DNA from 3 places in the Streptomyces sp. NPDC044984 genome. Region 3 is predicted to be linked to each of the others. Evidence: riboswitches for the same ligand, from Rfam matches in the RefSeq annotation. Region 3 holds a riboswitch; each other region holds the start of a gene.
The links. A riboswitch is a leader RNA that binds a small molecule or an ion and turns the genes downstream of it on or off. The one in region 3 is predicted to bind thiamine pyrophosphate.

Region 1 (6,392 bases), on a different contig from region 3:
GCGGTACCGGCCGTCGAGCACCTGCCCGACCAGAGGGTCCTGAAGGGTCGTGTCCACGCAGCGAGTCTACGAGGCCCCACCGACACCCCCGCCCCGTTCAACCGCTGTTGGAGCGGACCTGTGACCTGTGTTACCTGGCTGCGGCCGGTCGTGCTCTGCCGGGGGTGAGTTTCGCTCGCCGCGCTTACCGGGTGCCGCTGCGCCCACCCTCCCCCACTCTCGGCTCCGCTCGAGCGGGGGACCCCCATCGCCCCAGCGGCACGACTGTCCGCAGCGGCGCCTAGAAAGCAGGCCGCTCCGGATCCAGCACGGCCAAGCCCTCCGCGGGAGACGACGCCTCGGCGTACCACCGCCGGGGAATCCGCCCCGCCAGTCGGGCCAACCGCCCCGCCTCCACCGCCCCCCGCATCGCGGAAGCCATCAGCACCGGCTCCTGCGCCCGGGTGACGGCGGACGCCAGCATCACCCCCGCACACCCCAGCTCCATCGCCAGCGCCACGTCCGACGCGGTCCCCGCCCCCGCGTCCAGGATCACCGGCACCCCCGCCCGCTCCACGATCAACTCGAAGTTGTGCGGGTTGCGGATCCCCAGCCCCGACCCGATCGGCGACCCCAGCGGCATGACCGCCGCGCACCCCACGTCCTCCAGCTTCCGCGCCAGCACCGGATCGTCGTTCGTGTACGGCAGCACCGTGAACCCGTCGTCGACCAGCGTCTCCGCCGCGTCCAGCAGCTCGACCGGGTCCGGCAGCAGGGTCCGCTCGTCGGCGATGACCTCCAGCTTGACCAGGTCCGTGCCGAGCGCCTCCCGCGCGAGACGCGCGGTGAGCACCGCCTCCCCGGCGGTGAAGCACCCCGCAGTGTTCGGCAGCACCCGGATGCCCAGCCTCTCCAACACCGACAGCACGGACCCGTGCACCGAGGGGTCCACGCGCCGCATCGCGACGGTCGTCAGCTCCGTCCCGGACGCCACCAGCGCCCGCTCCAGCACGTCGAGGCTCGGCGCCCCGCCGGTGCCCATGATCAGGCGGGACGTGAGGGACGTACCGCCGAGGAGGAGCGGATCGTCGGCCATGGTCAACCTCCCTGGACGGCGGTCAGGACTTCCACGCGGTCACCCTCACGGAGGGGCGTGGCGGGCCACTGCGCGCGCGGGACGACGGTTTCGTTGAGGGCGGCGGCCACCCCCGAGGGCGCCGCGGTGAGTGACTTCACGACGAGGTCGAGAGCGGTGCCGGGCGGGAACTCCCGGCGCTCCCCGTTGACCGAGACGTTCATGCGGGCTGCTCCGTGCGGACGGCGGCGCCGAAGCGCCGTGGGGTGAACGGACGGGCCACCTCCGGCAGGGCGCCGGTGGTCAGGACCTCCGCCATGACATCGCCGGTGACCGGCGTCAGCAGGACGCCGTTGCGGTAGTGGCCGGTGGCCAGCAGCAGCCCCTCGAGACCGGTCGGGCCGAGCAGCGGCGCGTTGTCGGGGGAGCCGGGACGCAGTCCGGCCCGGGTCTCGGTCAGCGGCAGCTCGGTGATGCCGGGGACCAGCTCGTGGGCGTCGCGCAGCAGCTCGTACACGCCGCCCGCGGTCACCGTCGTGTCCCAGCCCATCTCCTCGCTGGTCGCCCCGACCACCAGCTCGCCGTTCCCGCGCGGCACCAGGTAGACGTGGCTGCCGCGCACCACGGCCCGCACGGTCCGGCTCAGGAAGGGACCGTGCCGCGCGGGCATCGTCAGCCGTACGACCTGCCCCTTCACGGGGCGCACCGGCGGCAGCACGTCCGTGGGGACGCCCGCGAGCCGCCCGCTGAGGCTGCCCGCGGCGAGCACCACCTGCCCGGCGCCGAGGCCGGTGCCGTCGGCCGTGACCACGCCCGTCGCGCGGTCTCCCGCGACGACGAGCCGCTCGGCCCAGGCACGGTGGACGGTCACGCCCATGCGCTCACAGGCGGTGACCAGCGCGGCCGCCAGCCGCCGCGGATCGATCTGGTGGTCGCCGTCCACCCGCAGGCCGCCGCGCACGCCCGGCGCGAGCATCGGCTCCAGGCGCCGGCATTCCCGCCCGGACAGCCACTGCGAGTCCAGCCCGGAGCGCTGCTGCAGGGCGTGCAGTTCCCGCAGGTGGGCGCGGTCGTCGGCGTCCAGTGCCACGGCGAGCGTGCCGCACGCGCGGTAGCCGAGGTCGTGGCCGGTCAGCTCGGTCAGCTCGGCCGCGAAGCCGGGATAGCGCCGCGCGGAGGCGAGGTTCAGACCGAGCAGGGTCTCCTCGCCGTAGTGCAGTTCCGTGACGGCGGCCAGCATCCCGGCGGCCACCTCGGCGGCGCCGCCGCCCGGCTCGGGGTCCACCACGGTCGTGGCGAGACCGCGCTGCGCGGCCCGCCAGGCCGTGACCAGACCGATGATTCCGCCCCCGACGACGAGGACGTCTGAGGTGCGCGTGGGCGACATGGGCGTCCAGCCCCTCCCTTCGCCGGCATGACCCGGATCAGGTTCGTACGGTCGGAGGCCGCCAGCCTCCCTCTCAGCCCGGTGCGTCCGGGCTCCCGCGAGTGCTTGTACGTTGGCCACCCTAGCAACGCGCTTGTAAGGGAGCCCCCGCGTGGCACCATCGCTCGACGGACTCGTCCTCGCCCCCGTGGCCGACCAGGCCCCCGGCCAGGTCGGCACCCGCACCCGCTTCGTCTACCACGAGCGGGGCGGTGAGATCTGGGCCGAGTACGCGGGCGGCGACGTCGTGCGCGGGCACTTGGTGGGCACCCGCGCGGGGGACCGGCTGGACTTCCGGTACGTGCAGCTGAAGCGGGACGGCACCACCTCCTCGGGGCACTGCGTGTCGACGGTCGTGGAGCTGCCCGACGGACGGGTACGGCTGGAGGAGAGCTGGGCGTGGGAGTCGCAGCCGGGCAGCGGGACGAGCGTGGTGGAGCAGCTCGGCTGATCGATGCCGTGCCGGGTGTCTAAGGTGATCGGGTGAGCGAGCAGACGCAGCAGCCGGGAGGGCCGGAGCCGCGGCGGGTGGTGGTGGCGGGCGCGGGCATGGCCGGCGTGCAGACCGCCCTCGCCCTGCGGGAGCAGGGTTTCACCGGCACCGTGACCCTGATCGGTGCGGAACCCCACCAGCCGTACGACCGGCCGCCGTTGTCCAAGGCGGTGCTGCTGGGCAAGGCCGAGGACTCCGCCTTCGACGTCGACTTCGAGGACGCCGGCATCGAACTGCGGCTCGGCTGCGAGGTGCTCGGCCTGCGCCCCGGCGACCACGAGCTGGACACGGAGGCCGGGCCCGTCCCGTACGACGTCCTGGTGGTCGCCACCGGCGCGGAACCGGTCCGGCTGCCGGGCACGGAGGGCGTGCCCGGCGTGCATCTGCTGCGCACCCTGGACGACGCCGCGCGGCTGCGGCCGGTGCTCGCGCGGCAGCACGACATCGTGGTGGTCGGCGCCGGCTGGATCGGCGCGGAGTTCGCCACGGCGGCCCGCGAGGCGGGCTGCGCGGTCACCGTCGTGGAGGCCGAGGAGCGGCCGCTCACCGGGGTGCTGCCCGCCGGGGTGGCCGCCCCGATGGCCGCCTGGTACGCGGAGGCCGGCGTCACGCTGCGCACGCACGCGCGCGTGGAGCGCGTCGAGCCCGGCACCGTGGTCCTGGACGACGGTACGCGGCTGCCCGCGGGCGCCGTGGTCGTCGGCATCGGGGCCCGGCCCGCCACCGCCTGGCTGGCGGGCTCCGGGATCGAGTTCGGGGCGCACGGGGAGGTCGCCGCCGACCGTCATCTGGCGACCTCCCTGCCGGACGTGTACGCGGTCGGCGACTGCGCGTCCTTCCCGTCCGGGCGCTACGGCGAGCGCCTGCTGGTCCACCACTGGGACAACGCCCTCCAGGGGCCGCGCACGGTCGCCGTGAACGTCCTGGGCGCGCCCACCGGCCGGGAGCCGGCGGTCTACGATCCGGTGCCGTACTTCTGGTCCGAGCAGTTCGGGCGTTTCGTGCAGTACGCGGGGCACCACGCGGGCGCCGACCGGATGGTGTGGCGCGGGGACCCCGCCGAGGCGGCGTGGAGCGTCTGCTGGCTGCGGGAGTCCCGCCTGGTCGCGCTGCTCGCGGTGGGACGGCCCCGGGACCTGGCGCAGGGGCGCAGGCTGATCGAGGCGGGCACGGCGATGGACGCGGAGCTGCTGGCGGACCCGGCGCGGCCCCTGAAGTCGGCGACGGCGTGACACCCCGGCCCGGCGCGTCCGCCCAGGTGGGCGGGGCTGACTTCCGACTGTCAGTGGCAGATGGCAGGCTTGTCCCGTGACCGAGATTGACGCAAAGATCGATGCTCTCGTCCCCGCCTGGCTCACTCTCCCCGACATCGCCGAGATGTTCGGCGTCGAGGTGACGCGCGTCCGGCAGCTGGTCAAGGAGGGCCAGCTCATCGCCGTGCGCCGGGGTGAGAACCGCGCGCTGCACGTGCCCGCCGCCTTCATCGACGGGGACAAGATCGTCAAGGGCCTGACCGGAACCCTGACGCTCCTGCGGGACGACGGCTTCACGGTCGAAGAGATGCTGGAATGGCTCTTCACCCCCGACCCCACCCTGCCGGGCACGCCCGCGCAGGCGCTCAGCGAGAACCGCGGCACGGAGGTGAAGCGCCGGGCCCAGGCGCTCGCGGTCTGACCGCACCCGACCGACCGGACAGAGCGAACGACGACGGCCGGGGCATCAGCCCCGGCCGTGGGGGCGGTCCACGCCGGCGCCACGGCCGGGGCGGCTCCCGGACCGGGCTTCGCGCACCGGTCGAGGACGTCTCGCGGTGTGCGGGGGGCGTGCAGGCAGCCGTGAGGGGTGTCTCGCGGTCGCCGGTGCGGCGGCATAGGGTCCGTTGCGGTGTGTGCCGCCCCGGTCCGTGACCGTCGCGAGCGCCCGCCGCCGACACACCGGGCCCACCGGGTCCGTACGCCGCCGCCACTCCGGGGGGACCCTCCTATGACCGACACCGCTCGCGCCCGGCTCGCCGACGCCCGGCTCTACCTGTGCACCGACGCCCGCAGGCGGCAGGGCGATCTCGCGGAGTTCCTGGACGCGGTCCTGGCCGGCGGGGTCGACATCGTGCAGCTGCGGGACAAGGGCATGGAGGCCGGTGAGGAGCTGGAGCACCTGGCGGTCCTCGCCGACGCCTGCGCCCGGCACGGCAAGCTGCTCGCGGTCAACGACCGCGCGGACGTCGCCCACGCCGCCGGCGCCGACGTCCTCCACCTCGGCCAGGGCGACCTGCCCGTCCCCGCCGCCCGCGCGATCCTCGGCGACGGCGTCCTGGTCGGCCGCTCCACCCACGCCGAGGCCGAGGCCGCCGCGGCGGCCGTCCAGCCCGGCGTGGACTACTTCTGCACCGGGCCCTGCTGGCCCACCCCCACCAAGCCCGGCCGCCACGCCCCCGGTCTCGGTCTGGTCCGGTACACCGCCGCCCTGGGCACCGAGCGCCCCTGGTTCGCCATCGGCGGCATCGACCTCGGCAACCTCGACGAGGTGCTGGACGCCGGTGCCCGCCGGGTCGTCGTCGTGCGAGCCGTCACCGAGGCGGACGACCCGGGCGCGGCGGCGGCCGGGTTCGCGAAGCGGCTGCGGCAGGCGGCACCCGTGGACGCCGGATGACCCCCGCGTGTCTCAGGTTTGTCCAAGGGATGGACAACAAGTCGGCATTCCAGACAAATGTCCCGCATCCGGTTGGGGGACCGCCGACCCCTGGCTAACCTGCCGGTATGGCCCTCGGAACAGCATCCACCAGGACTGATCGCGCACGCACCGTGCGCGACATGCTCGCCTCCGGCAAGACGACGTTCTCGTTCGAGTTCTCGGCGCCGAAGACCCCCAAGGGTGAGCGGAACCTGTGGAGCGCGCTGCGCAGGGTCGAGGCGGTCGCCCCGGACTTCGTCTCCGTGACCTACGGCGCGGGCGGCTCCACGCGCGCGGGCACGGTCAAGGAGACCCAGCAGATCGTCGCCGACACCACCCTCACCCCGGTCGCCCACCTCACCGCGGTCGACCACTCCGTCGCCGAGCTGCGCAACATCATCGGCCAGTACGCCGACGCCGGGATCCGCAACATGCTCGCCGTGCGCGGCGACCCGCCCGGCGACCCGATGGGCGACTGGGTGCCGCACCCGCAGGGGCTCACCTACGCCGCCGAACTCGTCCGGCTCATCAAGGAGTCGGGCGACTTCTGCGTCGGTGTCGCCGCCTTCCCGGAGATGCACCCGCGGTCGGCCGACTGGGACACCGACGTCGCCCGCTTCGTCGACAAGTGCCGGGCGGGCGCCGACTACGCGATCACCCAGATGTTCTTCCAGCCCGAGTCCTATCTGCGACTGCGTGACCGAGTCCACGCGGCGGGCTGCGCGACCCCGGTGATTCCCGAAGTCATG
Region 2 (6,392 bases), on a different contig from region 3:
CTCGACGACGTTCTCGAAACCGAGGAAGCGTGCCACGAACGCGTCGGCCGGACGCCGCCACACCTCGAGCGGCGTGCCGGACTGGGCGATCCGGCCGTCCCGCATCACCACCACCCGGTCGGCCAGCGCGAACGCCTCGCCCTGGTCGTGCGTCACGGCGAGCACCGTGGTGCCCAACCGGCCGAACAGCTCGCGCAGTTCGACGACCAGACGCTCCCTGAGCGACCGGTCGAGCTGCCCGAGCGGCTCGTCGAGCATCAGCAGCCGGGGGCTGGGCGCGAGGGCGCGGGCGAGCGCCACGCGCTGCTGCTCGCCGCCGGACAGCGCGGCGACGGCGCGTCCGGCCGCGTCCGGCAGTCCCACGAGGTCCAACAACTCCCGTACACGATCTGCCTGTTCACCCCGCGACGCGCCGTGCATGCGCAGGCCGAAGGCGACATTGCCGCCCACGTCCCGCTGCGGGAAGAGCTGGTGGTCCTGGAACATCAGCCCGACGCCGCGCTTGTGCGCCGGCACCCCCGACTGGTCCCGTCCGTCGAGCGACACCCTCCCGGAGTCGAGCGGCTGCAGCCCCGCCACCGCCCGCAGCAGCGTCGACTTGCCGCTGCCGCTGGGGCCGAGCACGCACACGATCTCGTGCTCGGCGACCCCCAGGTCGACGGCGTCCAGCACCGCCCGCCCGCCGAAGCGGACGGTCGCGGCCTGAAGGCTCAGCAGCATCTAGAACTCCCCGGTCCGGTCGGTCCGCAGCCGCTCCAGCACGAGCAGCGCCACCGCGCACACGATCATCAGAATCGTCGACAGGGCCATCGCCTGCCCGTAGTTGAGGTCTCCGGGCCGCCCCAGCAGCCGCGCCACGGCGACGGGCAGCGTCGGACTCTCCGGCCGCGCGATGAACACCGTCGCCCCGAACTCGCCCAGCGACACCGCGAACGCGAATCCGGCGGCGATCAGCAGCGCCCGCCGCACCAGCGGCAGGTCCACCTCCCGCCACGCCCGCCACGGCGACGCCCCGAGCACCGCCGCCGCCTCGCGCAGCCGTACGTCCACGGCCCGCAGCACCGGCAGCATCGTCCGTACGACGAAGGGGACGCCGACCAGCGCCTGTGCGAGCGGGACCAGGATCCAGGAGGCACGGAGGTCCAGCGGCGGCTCGTCGAGGGCGATGAGGAAGCCGAAGCCGACGGTCACCGCGGACACGCCGAGCGGCAGCATCAGCAGCGCGTCGAAGCCGCGCACCAGCCGTCCCGCGTCCCGCCGGGTCAGCGCCACGGCCGCGAGCCCGCCGATCACCACGGCGATGGCGGTGGCGGCGACGGCGTACCGCAGCGAGTTGCCGACCGCCTCGATCGGCGCGACGAGGAACACTCCCCCGTCGTCCTCGGTCAGCGTCCGGTAGTAGGTGGACCCGGCGTCGCCGAAGGACCGTTCCACCAGCACCGCGAGCGGCAGCAGGATCAGTACGGCGACGGTGGCGACGACTCCGCCCAGCAGCGCCCACTGCCCGGCGCCGCGCGGCCGGCGTGCGGTCACCGAGGCGTCCACCAGCCGCAGCGCGGTCTCCCGGCGCCGTACGGTCCAGGCGTGCAGGGCGAGGATCGCGCCCACGGCGACGAACTGGATCATCGTCAGGACGGCGGCCGTGGACAGGTCGAAGATCTCCGAGGTCTGCCGGTAGATCTCCACTTCGAGGGTGGAGAAGGTGGGACCGCCGAGGATCTGCACCACGCCGAAGGAGGTGAAGGTGAACAGGAAGACCATCAGCGCGGCCGCCGCCACGGCGGGCGCGAGCGCGGGCAGGGTGACGGACCACCAGGCCGCGAACCGCGAGGCGCCGAGCATCCGCGCGGCCTCCTCCTGCCGCGGGTCGAGCTGGGACCAGAGCCCGCCCACCGTGCGTACGACGACGGCGTAGTTGAAGAAGACGTGCGCGAGCAGGATCGCCCACACCGTGGTGTCCAGCCGCAGTCCCCACAGTTCGTCGAGGAGCCCGCCGCGTCCGACGAGCGCCATGAACGCCGTACCGACGACGACCGTCGGCAGCACGAACGGCACGGTGACCACGGCCCGCAGCACCTGCTTGCCGGGGAAGTCGAAGCGGGCGAAGACGTACGCGCCGGGCAGGGCGATCAGCAGGGTGAGGGCGGTGGAGACGAGGGCCTGCCAGGTGGTGAACCACAGCACCTGCCGGACGCCGGACTGCGCCAGTACGTCCCCGATCCGTCCGAGCTGCCAGGTCCCGTCGGTCCTCAGTCCGCGCGCGACGATCGCGGTGACGGGGTAGGCGAAGAAGACGGCGAAGAACGCGACGGGCACGGCCATCAGGCCGAGCCGCGCCGCGCTCCCGCGCCGCCTCGCCGCGGTCCGCGTCACTTCAGTACGAGCGAGGTCCACGCCTTGACCCACTGGTCACGGTTGTCGGCGATCTTCGCCGGGTCCATGGTCTGCGGGTCCTTCGCCTGCGGCCCGAACTTCACGAACTCCTCGGGCACCCGGGCGCCCTCCAGCACCGGGTACACGAACATGTTGAGCGGCATGTCCTCCTGGAACGGCTTGCTGATCAGGAAGTCGAGCAGCGCCTTGCCGCCCTCGGGGTTCCTCGCGTTGCTCAGCAGGCCCGCGTACTCGACCTGGCGGAAGCAGGTGCCCTCGGCGACACCGGTGGGCGCGGTGTCCGGCTTCGGGTCGGCGTAGACGACCTCGGCGGGCGGCGAGGAGGCGTACGACACCACCAGCGGCCGGTCGGCCTTGGCCTGCTTGCCGCCGGCCGAGCCGGAGAACTCCTCGTTGTAGGCCTGCTCCCAGCCGTCGACCACCTTGACGCCGTTGGCCTTGAGCTTCTTCCAGTAGTCCGGCCAGCCCTCGTCGCCGTACTGCGCGGCGGTGCCGAGCAGGAAGCCGAGGCCGGGCGAGGAGGTGGAGGCGTTCTCGACGACGAGGAGGTCCTCGTACTCGGGCTCGACCAGGTCGTCGAAGGTCTTCGGCGGGGTCAGGTCGTGTTCGTCGAACCACGCCTTGTCGTAGTTGACGCAGACGTCGCCGCTGTCGACGGGGGTGACCCGGTGCTTGTCCCGGTCCACCCGGTATTCCGGCAGGACCTCGTCCGATCCCTCGGCCTCGTACGGCTGGAACAGCCCGTTGTCGAGGGCGCGGGAGAGCAGGGTGTTGTCGACGCCGAAGAAGACGTCGCCCTGGGGGTTGTCCTTGGTCAGGACGGCCTTGTTCACGGCCTGCCCGGCGTCGCCGTCCTCGAGGACCTTGAGCTTGTATCCGGACTGCTTCTCGAAGGCGGCGACGACGTCCTTCGACACGGCCCACGAGTTGTGGCTGACGAGGGTCACGGTCCTGGACCCGCCACCGCTCGCGTCGTCGTCGCCGGACGACCCGCACGCGGACAGCGTGACCAGCCCCAGCCCGACGGCCAGGACCGTGATCTTCTTGGTGATGCCCACTTGATTCCTCCTGGAGTGACCAGGAAGAGACGCGGCCCTGCCCGGGTCCCCGCTGCGGGGTCCCGGGCAGGGCGCAACAGCTCGAGTGATGACCGATCTCCCTACCCAGAATGACCTGGGCCAGGTTCGGAGGGTCTGCGGCCGGTGCCGCACTCTCAGCGCTGTGGCGCTCCCCTGTCGGAATATGAAGATGTGCTTACCTCTGGCTTACGCGAGTCACATTACCTCTCGCTCGCGGCGAGCTGACCACACGCCCCGTCGATCTCCTGTCCACGGGTGTCCCGGATCGTCACCGGCACACCGTGCGCGGCGATCGCCTCCACGAACGCCTTCTCGTCCTCGGGACGGGAGGCGGTCCACTTGGAGCCGGGGGTGGGGTTGAGCGGGATGAGGTTGACGTGCACCGGTCGGCCCTTGAGCATCCGTCCGAGCCGGTCACCGCGCCAGGCCTGGTCGTTGATGTCCCGGATGAGGGCGTACTCGATGGACAGCCGCCGCCCCGACTTGGCCGCGTACTCGAACCCGGCGTCGAGCACCTCGCGCACCTTCCACCGCGTGTTCACGGGGACGAGGGTGTCGCGCAGTTCGTCGTCGGGGGCGTGCAGCGAGATGGCGAGCCGGCACTTGAAGCCCTCGTCGGAGAACCGGTGGATCGCCGGGACGAGACCGACGGTGGACACGGTGATGCCGCGCTGGGACAGGCCGAGCCCGTCCGGCTCGGGGTCGGTGAGGCGGCGGATGGCGCCCACGACCCGGTTGTAGTTGGCGAGCGGCTCGCCCATGCCCATGAACACGATGTTGCTCAGCCGCGCCGGGCCACCGGGCACCTCGCCGTCCCGGAGCGCCCGCATCCCGTCCACGATCTGGTGCACGATCTCGGCGGTGGACAGGTTGCGGTCCAGCCCGGCCTGCCCGGTGGCGCAGAACGGGCAGTTCATCCCGCAGCCCGCCTGGGAGCTGATGCACATCGTCACCCGGTCCGGGTAGCGCATCAGGACGGACTCGACGAGGGTGCCGTCGAACAGCTTCCACAGCGTCTTGCGGGTGGTGCCCTGGTCGGTCGACAGGTGCCGGACGACCGTCATCAGCTCCGGAAGCAGCGCTTCCTGCAGCTTGCCGCGCGAGCCGGCGGGGATGTCGGTCCACTGCTCCGGGTCGTGCGCGTACCGCGCGAAGTAGTGCTGCGAGAGCTGCTTGGCGCGGAACGGCTTCTCGCCGGCCGCGGCGACCGCCTCCTTGCGCTCGGCGGGCGTGAGATCGGCGAGGTGCCGCGGCGGCTTCTTCGCTCCGCGGGGGGCGACGAAGGTGAGCTCACCGGGAACGGGACGGGCCACGGTCGGGCAACTCCTCAGGACGACGGGGCCTGGCTCACTCCGCACGGGCGGGGACGACGGCACCACTGTGCCTGGGCCAGGAGACGACCCGCGCGGGGCGGGAACGTACGGAAGGGCCCGCGGTACACCGCGAGCCCTTCCAGAGTACCTGTTCGCCGTCAACCCGATCCGACGAAGATCACCAGCAGCAGCCACACCACCGGTGCCGTCGGCAGCAGGGAGTCCAGGCGGTCCATGATGCCCCCGTGCCCCGGGAGCAGCGTGCCCATGTCCTTGATGCCCAGGTCCCGCTTGATCATGGACTCGCCCAGGTCGCCCAGTGTGGCGCTGGCCGCGACCGCGAGGCCCAGCAGCAGGCCCTGCCACCAGCTGCCGCCGTCGATCAGGAACTCCATGCACAGCGCGCCGACGACCATCGCGAACGACACCGCGCCCAGCAGGCCCTCGCGGGTCTTGCCGGGGCTGATGCGCGGGGCGAGCTTGGTCCTGCCGAAGCGCCAGCCGACCGCGTACGCGCCGGTGTCGCTGACGACCGTCAGCAGCAGGAAGGTCAGGACGCGCCACGGGCCGTCGTCGGCGGTGAGCATCATCGCGACGAAGGTCGCCAGGAACGGCACGTAGAACGCCGCGAAGACGCCCGCCGTGACGTCCTTGAGGTAGCCCTCGGGCGGCGCCGCCATGCGCCAGACCAGCACCGCCAGCGCGGTGAGCGCCACGGCGACCCACGCGCCCTCGGCCCCCCGGACGTACCCGGCGACGACCATGGCCGCACCGCCCAGCGCGAGCGGTACCAGGGGCGCCTTGATGCCCTTGCGCTCCCGCAGCCGCGACGTCAGCTCCCACAGGCCCACCACCACGGCGAGCGCGACCACGCCGACGAAGACCGCCTTGACGACGAACAGCGACGCGACGATCACCACGCCGAGTCCGACGCCGACGCCTATCGCGGCGCCGAGGTCCCGCCCCGCGCTCTTCTTCTGCGGTGCGGGTGCCGGCTGCGGGGCGTCGGGCATGGGCTCCGGATTCTGCGGCACCTCCCCCGGAAGGGGGCGGGCCCGCGTCGGCTCGTCTCGGAACGGGGGGCCGCTCAGCCGAGCGGCCCCCCGGTCCACATCCTGGTCTCCGCCGTGTTCGGGTACGTCGGGCACGATGGGCATGGGACGCGTGTGCTGCGCGTTGTGCGCATCGTACGCGGGACCCGCCGGAGCGGCCCCCCAGCCTTGCCCGTGGTCGGACGGCCCCCAGTACCCGGTCTGCGGCGTCCCCCAGGAAGAGTCGTTCATCAGACCTCGAGCAGCTCCGCTTCCTTGTGCTTCAGGAGCTCGTCCACCTGGGCGACGTACTTCGCGGTGGTGTCGTCGAGCTCCTTCTCCGCACGGCGGCCCTCGTCCTCGCCGACCTCGCCGTCCTTGATCAGCTTGTCGATGGCGTCCTTGGCCTTGCGGCGCACGGAGCGGATGGAGACCTTGGCGTCCTCACCCTTGCCCTTGGCGACCTTGATGTAGTCACGGCGGCGCTCCTCGGTGAGCTCGGGGAACACCACCCTGATGATGTTGCCGTCGTTGCTCGGGTTGACGCCCAGGTCCGAGTCGCGGATCGCCTGCTC
Region 3 (6,392 bases):
GGCTCCCGCCAAACAACTTGCCCGGGAGACCGGGTTGGCGCTCCCCACCACGTACCACCTGCTGCGCACCCTGGTGCACGAGGGCTATCTGCGCCGCGACAAGGGGCTGTTCTTCCTGGGAGAGGCGGCGGAACGGCTGAGCAGCAGCGGAGCGGAGCAGAAACGTCGCAGCACGGTGGTCGACATGCTCGCCCGCTGGCGGGACGCGATCGGCGCCCCCGTGTACTACGCCGTGTACCGCGAGGGCGAGATCGAGGTCGTCTGCGTCTCCGAGACCCCCGCCCATCCCGCGGTGGCGGAGTGGGCCGACTTCCGGGAGACCGGACACGCCCACGCGATCGGACAGTGCCTGCTCTCCCAGCTCGACGAGGAGGCGCGCCGCGACCACCTCGATCGCCATCCCGTGCGGCCCGTCACGCCGTACACCGTGCGCGACGACCACAGCCTGCTGAGGCGCCTGGAGCGGACGCGGCCGACGGAGCTGGTGACGGAGCGCCAGGAGTACGTGCTGGGGACGGTGTGCGCGGCGATCCCCATCACCGTCGGCGGCGCGGCCGCGTCGATGGCCATCTCGCTGCCCGCACACCAGGCCGACCGGCTCGTCCCCGCGGCACAGCGACTGCAGGCCGAGATGGGGCGTCTCGTCGGGTCACTCACGCTGTCTATCAGTATCTGAAAACTCACTCCTTGTGATCTCCTGTGTACGTTCAGCAAGATTCCCTCTGGTGCCAGGGTCCATGCCCGGCCAGTCCGTGGCGAATGACGGGGTAGGCGATGCGCGAATCCGTACAGGCAGAGGTCATGATGAGCTTTCTCGTGTCGGAGGAACTGTCCTTCCGCATCCCGGTGGAGCTCCGCTACGACACCTGTGATCCCTACGCCGTGCGGCTGACCTTCCACTTGCCGGGGGACGCCCCCGTGACGTGGGCGTTCGGCCGGGAGCTGCTGATCGACGGCGTAGGCCGGCCGTGCGGAGAGGGCGACGTGCGCGTCTCGCCGGTGGACCCCGACGCGCTGGGCGAAGTGCTGATCCGGCTTCAGGTCGGCAGCGACCAGGCGCTGTTCCGTTCGTCGACCGCACCTCTCGTGGCCTTCCTCGACCGCACCGACAAGCTGGTGCCGCTGGGCCAGGAGGGGGCACTCGCCGACTTCGACGCCCACCTCGACGACGCGCTGGACCGGATCCTGGCGGAGCAGAGCACCGGCTGAAGCGTTACGCCAGTCGGGTGGTCCGGTGGCGGAACGCTTCAGCGCGCTCCGCCCGCCACGCGGGACATCAGCGCTTGCGGCGCCTGCCCCGCCCGCCGCGCCCGGCGGCCGGCCGCGCGTCCGGTGCCTGCCCGGTCTCCTGTACCGGTGCCGGTCCGTGTCCCCGCGTCCGTGCCTGAGCCGTCGGGCGGTCGGCCGAGACCACCAGCGCGGCCAGGGCCGTGGTCACCGGCACCGAGGCCACCAGGCCGATCGAGCCGATCAGGGTGCGCACGATCTCCTCCGCGACCAGTTCGCTGTTGGCGACCGTTCCCACGCCGCTCTGCGCGATGGAGAACAGCAGCAGCAGCGGCAGTGCGGCGCCCGCGTAGGCGAGGACCAGTGTGTTGACCACGGACGCGATGTGATCACGGCCGATGCGGATGCCCGCGCGGTACAGCCCGCGCCAGCCCGTCGACGGGTTGGCCTCGTGCAGCTCCCAGACCGCGGACGTCTGGGTGACCGTCACGTCGTCGAGGACACCGAGCGAACCGATGATGACGCCGGCCAGCAGCAGACCGCTCATGTCGATCTCGGGGTACAGCCCGTGGATCAGACCGGTGTTGTCGTCGGTGTTGCCGGTCAGCGCGGCCCACCCGATGAACACCGAGCCGAGGACGCCGATCAGCAGCAGCGAGATCAGTGTGCCGAGCACCGCCACCGACGTACGCGCCGACAGCCCGTGGCACAGGTACAGGGCGATCAGCATGATCGCGCTCGCCCCCACCACCGCCACGACCAGCGGGTTCGACCCCTGCAGGATCGCCGGCAGGATGAAGAAGTTGAGCACCAGGAAGCTGATCGCCAGTGCGACCAGCGCCATGACGCCACGCAGCCGGCCCACGGCCACCACGGCGAGCGCGAAGATGCCCGCGAGGAGCGCCATCGGGAAGCGCCGGTTCACGTCGGTGACCGAGTACTGGAGGTCCTCGGGCGCGGAGGGCTCGTAGGCGACCACGACCTCCTGGCCCTCGCTCAGCTGCCGGGACTGGTCCGGCTGCACGATCTCGTTGAACGTACGGCCCTTGTCGTCGCCGGTGTCGACCCGGATCGTCGCCTTCTTGCAGGTACCGTCCGCCTGCTGCTGGGCGGACGAGCCCTCGGCCGTGGAGGTGTCGCCGGTCGGGACGCCCCCGGAGGCGTTGACGGACTGACAGCTCACCTCGACCACCTCGGTGACCGTGGCGTGCTGTGTCTGCCGGTCGAAGCCGACGCCGGTGCGCTCGTGCGCCGGGGCACCGCCCGGCCACAGCACGGCGAGTCCGATCAGCACCGCCGCTGCGAACGGGATCAGGATCGCCGCGATGACCTTGCGCAGGTGCTGGGAGACGGGTGCCGCCGGGCCGTGACCGTGGCTGTGTCCGTGCGCGTGGCCGTGACCACCGCCGTCTCCGGCGCCGGGTGCGCGCGATGGTTCGGACGGTTGGTACGGAGGAGGTTGAGAGGGGGTCACCGCCCGATCATCGCAAGAACGGGATGGGCCCTCTGTTCACCGCGCCAGAAATGACGCTAGCGTGGAGGCGCTTTTGTACACGCGGGAGCTCGGAGCACCGGGCTGAGAGGGCGCTGACCTCCGTCCCAGCGATGTTTCACATGAAACGTCACCGGCTTGCGAGTGATGTTTCACACGGAACGTCGTCAGACGGACATCGCTGCGCCGACCGCCGAACCTGTTACCGGGTAATGCCGGCGTAGGGAGTAGGTCTCATGACCAACAAGGACGCACGCACGCCTGCCTCCACGCAGAACCCGACGGAGACGTCGGCGAACGGGGAGGCCGGGAAGTCCATCGGCTGGCACAAGGCGTACGTCGAGGGCACCCGCCCCGACCTGCGGGTGCCGGTCCGCCAGGTGCACCTCACCAACGGGCGGTCGGTCACGCTGTACGACACCTCGGGTCCGTACACCGATCCGCTCGTCGACACCGACGTCCGCCGGGGCCTGGCCCCGCTGCGGGAGAACTGGATCATCGCCCGCGGCGACACCGAGGAGTACGCGGGCCGTCCCGTCCGGCCCGAGGACGACGGGATCAAGCACACCTCTCCGCGCGGGGGCCTGCGCAATCTGGACGCCGTGTTCCCCGGCCGGCCGCGGCTGCCGCGCCGGGGCCGTGCGGGCCGGGCGGTCACGCAGCTGGCGTACGCGCGCCGCGGCGAGATCACGCCCGAGATGGAGTTCGTGGCGGTCCGGGAGAACGTCTCCCCCGAGGTGGTCCGTGAGGAGATCGCGGCGGGCCGGGCGGTGCTGCCGGCCAACGTCAACCACCCGGAGATCGAGCCGATGATCATCGGCAAGCGGTTCCTGGTGAAGGTCAACGCCAACATCGGCAACTCGGCGGTGACGTCCTCCATCGAGGAGGAGGTCGAGAAGATGACCTGGGCGACCCGCTGGGGCGCCGACACGGTCATGGACCTCTCCACCGGCCGCAACATCCACACCACCCGCGAGTGGGTGCTGCGCAACTCCCCCGTCCCCATCGGCACCGTGCCGCTCTACCAGGCCCTGGAGAAGGTCGACGGCCGGGCCGAGGAACTGACCTGGGAGATCTACAAGGACACGGTCGTCGAACAGGCCGAGCAGGGCGTGGACTACATGACGGTCCACGCGGGCGTACGCCTCGCGTACGTACCGCTCACCGCCAACCGCAAGACCGGCATCGTCTCCCGCGGCGGCTCGATCATGGCCGCGTGGTGCCTGGCGCACCACAAGGAATCGTTCCTGTACGAGAACTTCGAGGAGCTCTGCGAGATCCTCGCCGCGTACGACGTCACGTACTCGCTCGGCGACGGCCTGCGGCCCGGGTCCATCGCGGACGCCAACGACGAGGCGCAGTTCGCGGAGTTGCGCACGCTCGGGGAACTCAACACGATCGCGAAGCGTTTCAACGTTCAGACCATGATCGAGGGCCCGGGACACGTCCCGATGCACAAGATCAAGGAGAACATCGACCTTCAGCAGGAGATCTGCGATGAAGCCCCGTTCTATACGCTCGGCCCGCTGACGACGGACGTCGCGCCCGCGTACGACCACATCACGTCCGGCATCGGTGCCGCGATGATCGCCTGGTGGGGCACGGCCATGCTCTGCTACGTCACGCCCAAGGAGCACCTGGGCCTGCCCAATCGTGACGACGTCAAGACCGGCGTCATCACCTACAAGATCGCCGCCCACGCCGCCGACCTCGCCAAGGGCCACCCGGGTGCCCAGGAATGGGACGACGCGCTGTCCGACGCCCGTTTCGAGTTCCGGTGGGAGGACCAGTTCAACCTCGCCCTCGACCCGGACACGGCACGCGAGTTCCACGACGAGACCCTGCCGGCGGAACCCGCCAAGACGGCCCACTTCTGCTCGATGTGCGGCCCGAAGTTCTGTTCGATGAAGATCTCCCAGGACATCCGTCGTGAACACGGCGGAAGCCGGGACGAGATCGAGGAGGGGATGGCGCGGAAGTCGAAGGAGTTCGCGGAGGCGGGCAATCGCGTGTATCTGCCGATCGCGGACTGAGCGTCCACCGCGGGCGGCGCGGGGGCGGTGCCCGTGGCGGGTGCCGCTCCCGCGGGGCAGCGGGCGCGGCCGCCCCTCCCCTTCGCCGGGGCGAATGGGCAGACTGGCCGCATGACAGCGAGTCCGATGAGCAAGGGGTCCAATCTTCCCGTCGATGCCCGCGTGGTGCGCGTTGAGCTCGCTTGGGTGACCGGGGCAGGGGTGCCCGACATCGATGCCTCGGCACTGCTCCTCACGGAGGCCGGGCGGGTGCGGGACGACGGGGACTTCGTCTTCTACAACCAGCCTCGTCACGCGTCCGGCGCCGTGACGCATCTCGGGAAACAGCGCGGCACGCGGGAGACGACCGACACCGTGGAGGTGGATCTGGGCGCCGTGGAAGGGACGGTCGAACGGATCGTGCTGTGCGCGTCGGCGGACGGCGGGACGTTCGGGCAGGTGCCGGGACTGGTGCTCAGGCTGCTCGACGCCGGGGCGGGGACCGAGTTGGCCCGGTTCGACATGGCGGCGGGGACGGAGACCGCGTTCATCGGCGGTGAGTTGTACCGGCGGCAGGGGAAGTGGAAGTTCCGGGCGGTGGGGCAGGGGTACGCCTCCGGGCTCGCGGGTCTGGCCACGGACTTCGGCATCACCGTGGACGACGCGGCCCCGGCCTCGTCCGCTTCCCCCACGGCCACCACGCCCCCGGTCTCACCGGTCTCACCGGTCTCACCCGAGGCCGCCGCGGTCCCGGGCCCGCCGCCCCCGCCCGTTCCTCCCGCCGTGCCGGCCGCGCCCGCCCGGCAGCCCTCCGCGTCCCACCTCCACCCCGGTGCCCCGCGGCTCACCAAGGGCGAGGAGCGGTTGCCCGTCGACATGCGCAAGCGGTTGTCGCTGCGCAAGGAGCAGGTGGCGGTCAGTCTGCGCAAGCACGGGGCCGCCGAGGTCACCGCGCGCGTCATCCTCGTACTCGACGCCTCCGGGTCCATGTCCTTCCTGTACTCCAAGGGGGTCGTGGCCGATGTCGTCGAGCGGATGGCGGCGGTCGCGGCGCAGCTGGACGACGACGGTGAGATGCAGGCCTGGACGTTCGCCTCGAACCCGGCCCGGCTGCCGGACCTGCGGCTGGGGGAGCTTCCGGAGTGGCTGCGGCTGCATGTGCGCGTGGGGGAGATGGGACTGTTCCGGCGTGGGCGGAAGAAGGGGCTGGAGCCCAGCCAGGTCGACATGCGGGACGTGGGCATCCAGAACGAGGAGCAGAAGGTCATCGCCGAGGTGCGCGCGTTCGTGCGGGACCGTCCCGCGTCCGCCCCGACCCTCGTCCTGTTCTTCTCCGACGGGGGCGTCTACCGCAACAAGGAGATCGAGCGCGAGCTCCGCGAGGCGGTGGAGGAGCCGGTCTTCTGGCAGTTCGTGGGGCTGGGCAGGTCCGACTACGGCGTGCTGGAGCGGTTCGACACGCTGCCGGGCCGCCGCGTCGACAACGTCGGGTTCTTCGCCGTCGACGACATCAGCACCGTGCCGGACGCGGAGCTGTACGACCGTCTGCTCTCCGAGTTCCCGCAGTGGATCACGGCTGCGGGACGGGCGGGGATTCTCTGAGATCCGCCCCGTCCCTCCGCCCCGTCCCTCCACCCTGCCTCCGGCTCGCGCCTCCGCCG

Region 1: another riboswitch for thiamine pyrophosphate. It lies ahead of thiO (glycine oxidase ThiO); the one in region 3 lies ahead of thiC (phosphomethylpyrimidine synthase ThiC).
Region 2: another riboswitch for thiamine pyrophosphate. It lies ahead of AB0A94_RS05225 (thiamine ABC transporter substrate-binding protein); the one in region 3 lies ahead of thiC (phosphomethylpyrimidine synthase ThiC).

Annotation. Positions count from the first base shown of each region.
Region 1 covers NZ_JBEZBE010000011.1:46,080-52,471, forward strand. The annotation lists gene pknB (Stk1 family PASTA domain-containing Ser/Thr kinase) at 1-57, opposite strand, end outside; gene AB0A94_RS14305 (thiazole synthase) at 281-1,075, opposite strand; gene thiS (sulfur carrier protein ThiS) at 1,078-1,278, opposite strand; gene thiO (glycine oxidase ThiO) at 1,275-2,441, opposite strand; TPP riboswitch at 2,439-2,550, opposite strand; gene AB0A94_RS14320 (hypothetical protein) at 2,593-2,931, shown strand; gene AB0A94_RS14325 (FAD-dependent oxidoreductase) at 2,964-4,205, shown strand; gene AB0A94_RS14330 (Rv2175c family DNA-binding protein) at 4,282-4,647, shown strand; gene thiE (thiamine phosphate synthase) at 4,957-5,622, shown strand; gene metF (methylenetetrahydrofolate reductase [NAD(P)H]) at 5,730-6,392, shown strand, end outside.
Region 2 covers NZ_JBEZBE010000003.1:290,746-297,137, reverse strand. The annotation lists gene AB0A94_RS05235 (ABC transporter ATP-binding protein) at 1-720, opposite strand, end outside; gene AB0A94_RS05230 (iron ABC transporter permease) at 721-2,322, opposite strand; gene AB0A94_RS05225 (thiamine ABC transporter substrate-binding protein) at 2,370-3,452, opposite strand; TPP riboswitch at 3,533-3,638, opposite strand; gene rlmN (23S rRNA (adenine(2503)-C(2))-methyltransferase RlmN) at 3,674-4,786, opposite strand; gene AB0A94_RS05215 (phosphatidate cytidylyltransferase) at 4,945-6,069, opposite strand; gene frr (ribosome recycling factor) at 6,069-6,392, opposite strand, start outside.
Region 3 covers NZ_JBEZBE010000020.1:149,149-155,540, reverse strand. The annotation lists gene AB0A94_RS22615 (IclR family transcriptional regulator C-terminal domain-containing protein) at 1-676, shown strand, start outside; gene AB0A94_RS22610 (SsgA family sporulation/cell division regulator) at 775-1,209, shown strand; gene AB0A94_RS22605 (YibE/F family protein) at 1,277-2,701, opposite strand; TPP riboswitch at 2,773-2,963, shown strand; gene thiC (phosphomethylpyrimidine synthase ThiC) at 2,956-4,752, shown strand; gene AB0A94_RS22595 (VWA domain-containing protein) at 4,864-6,333, shown strand.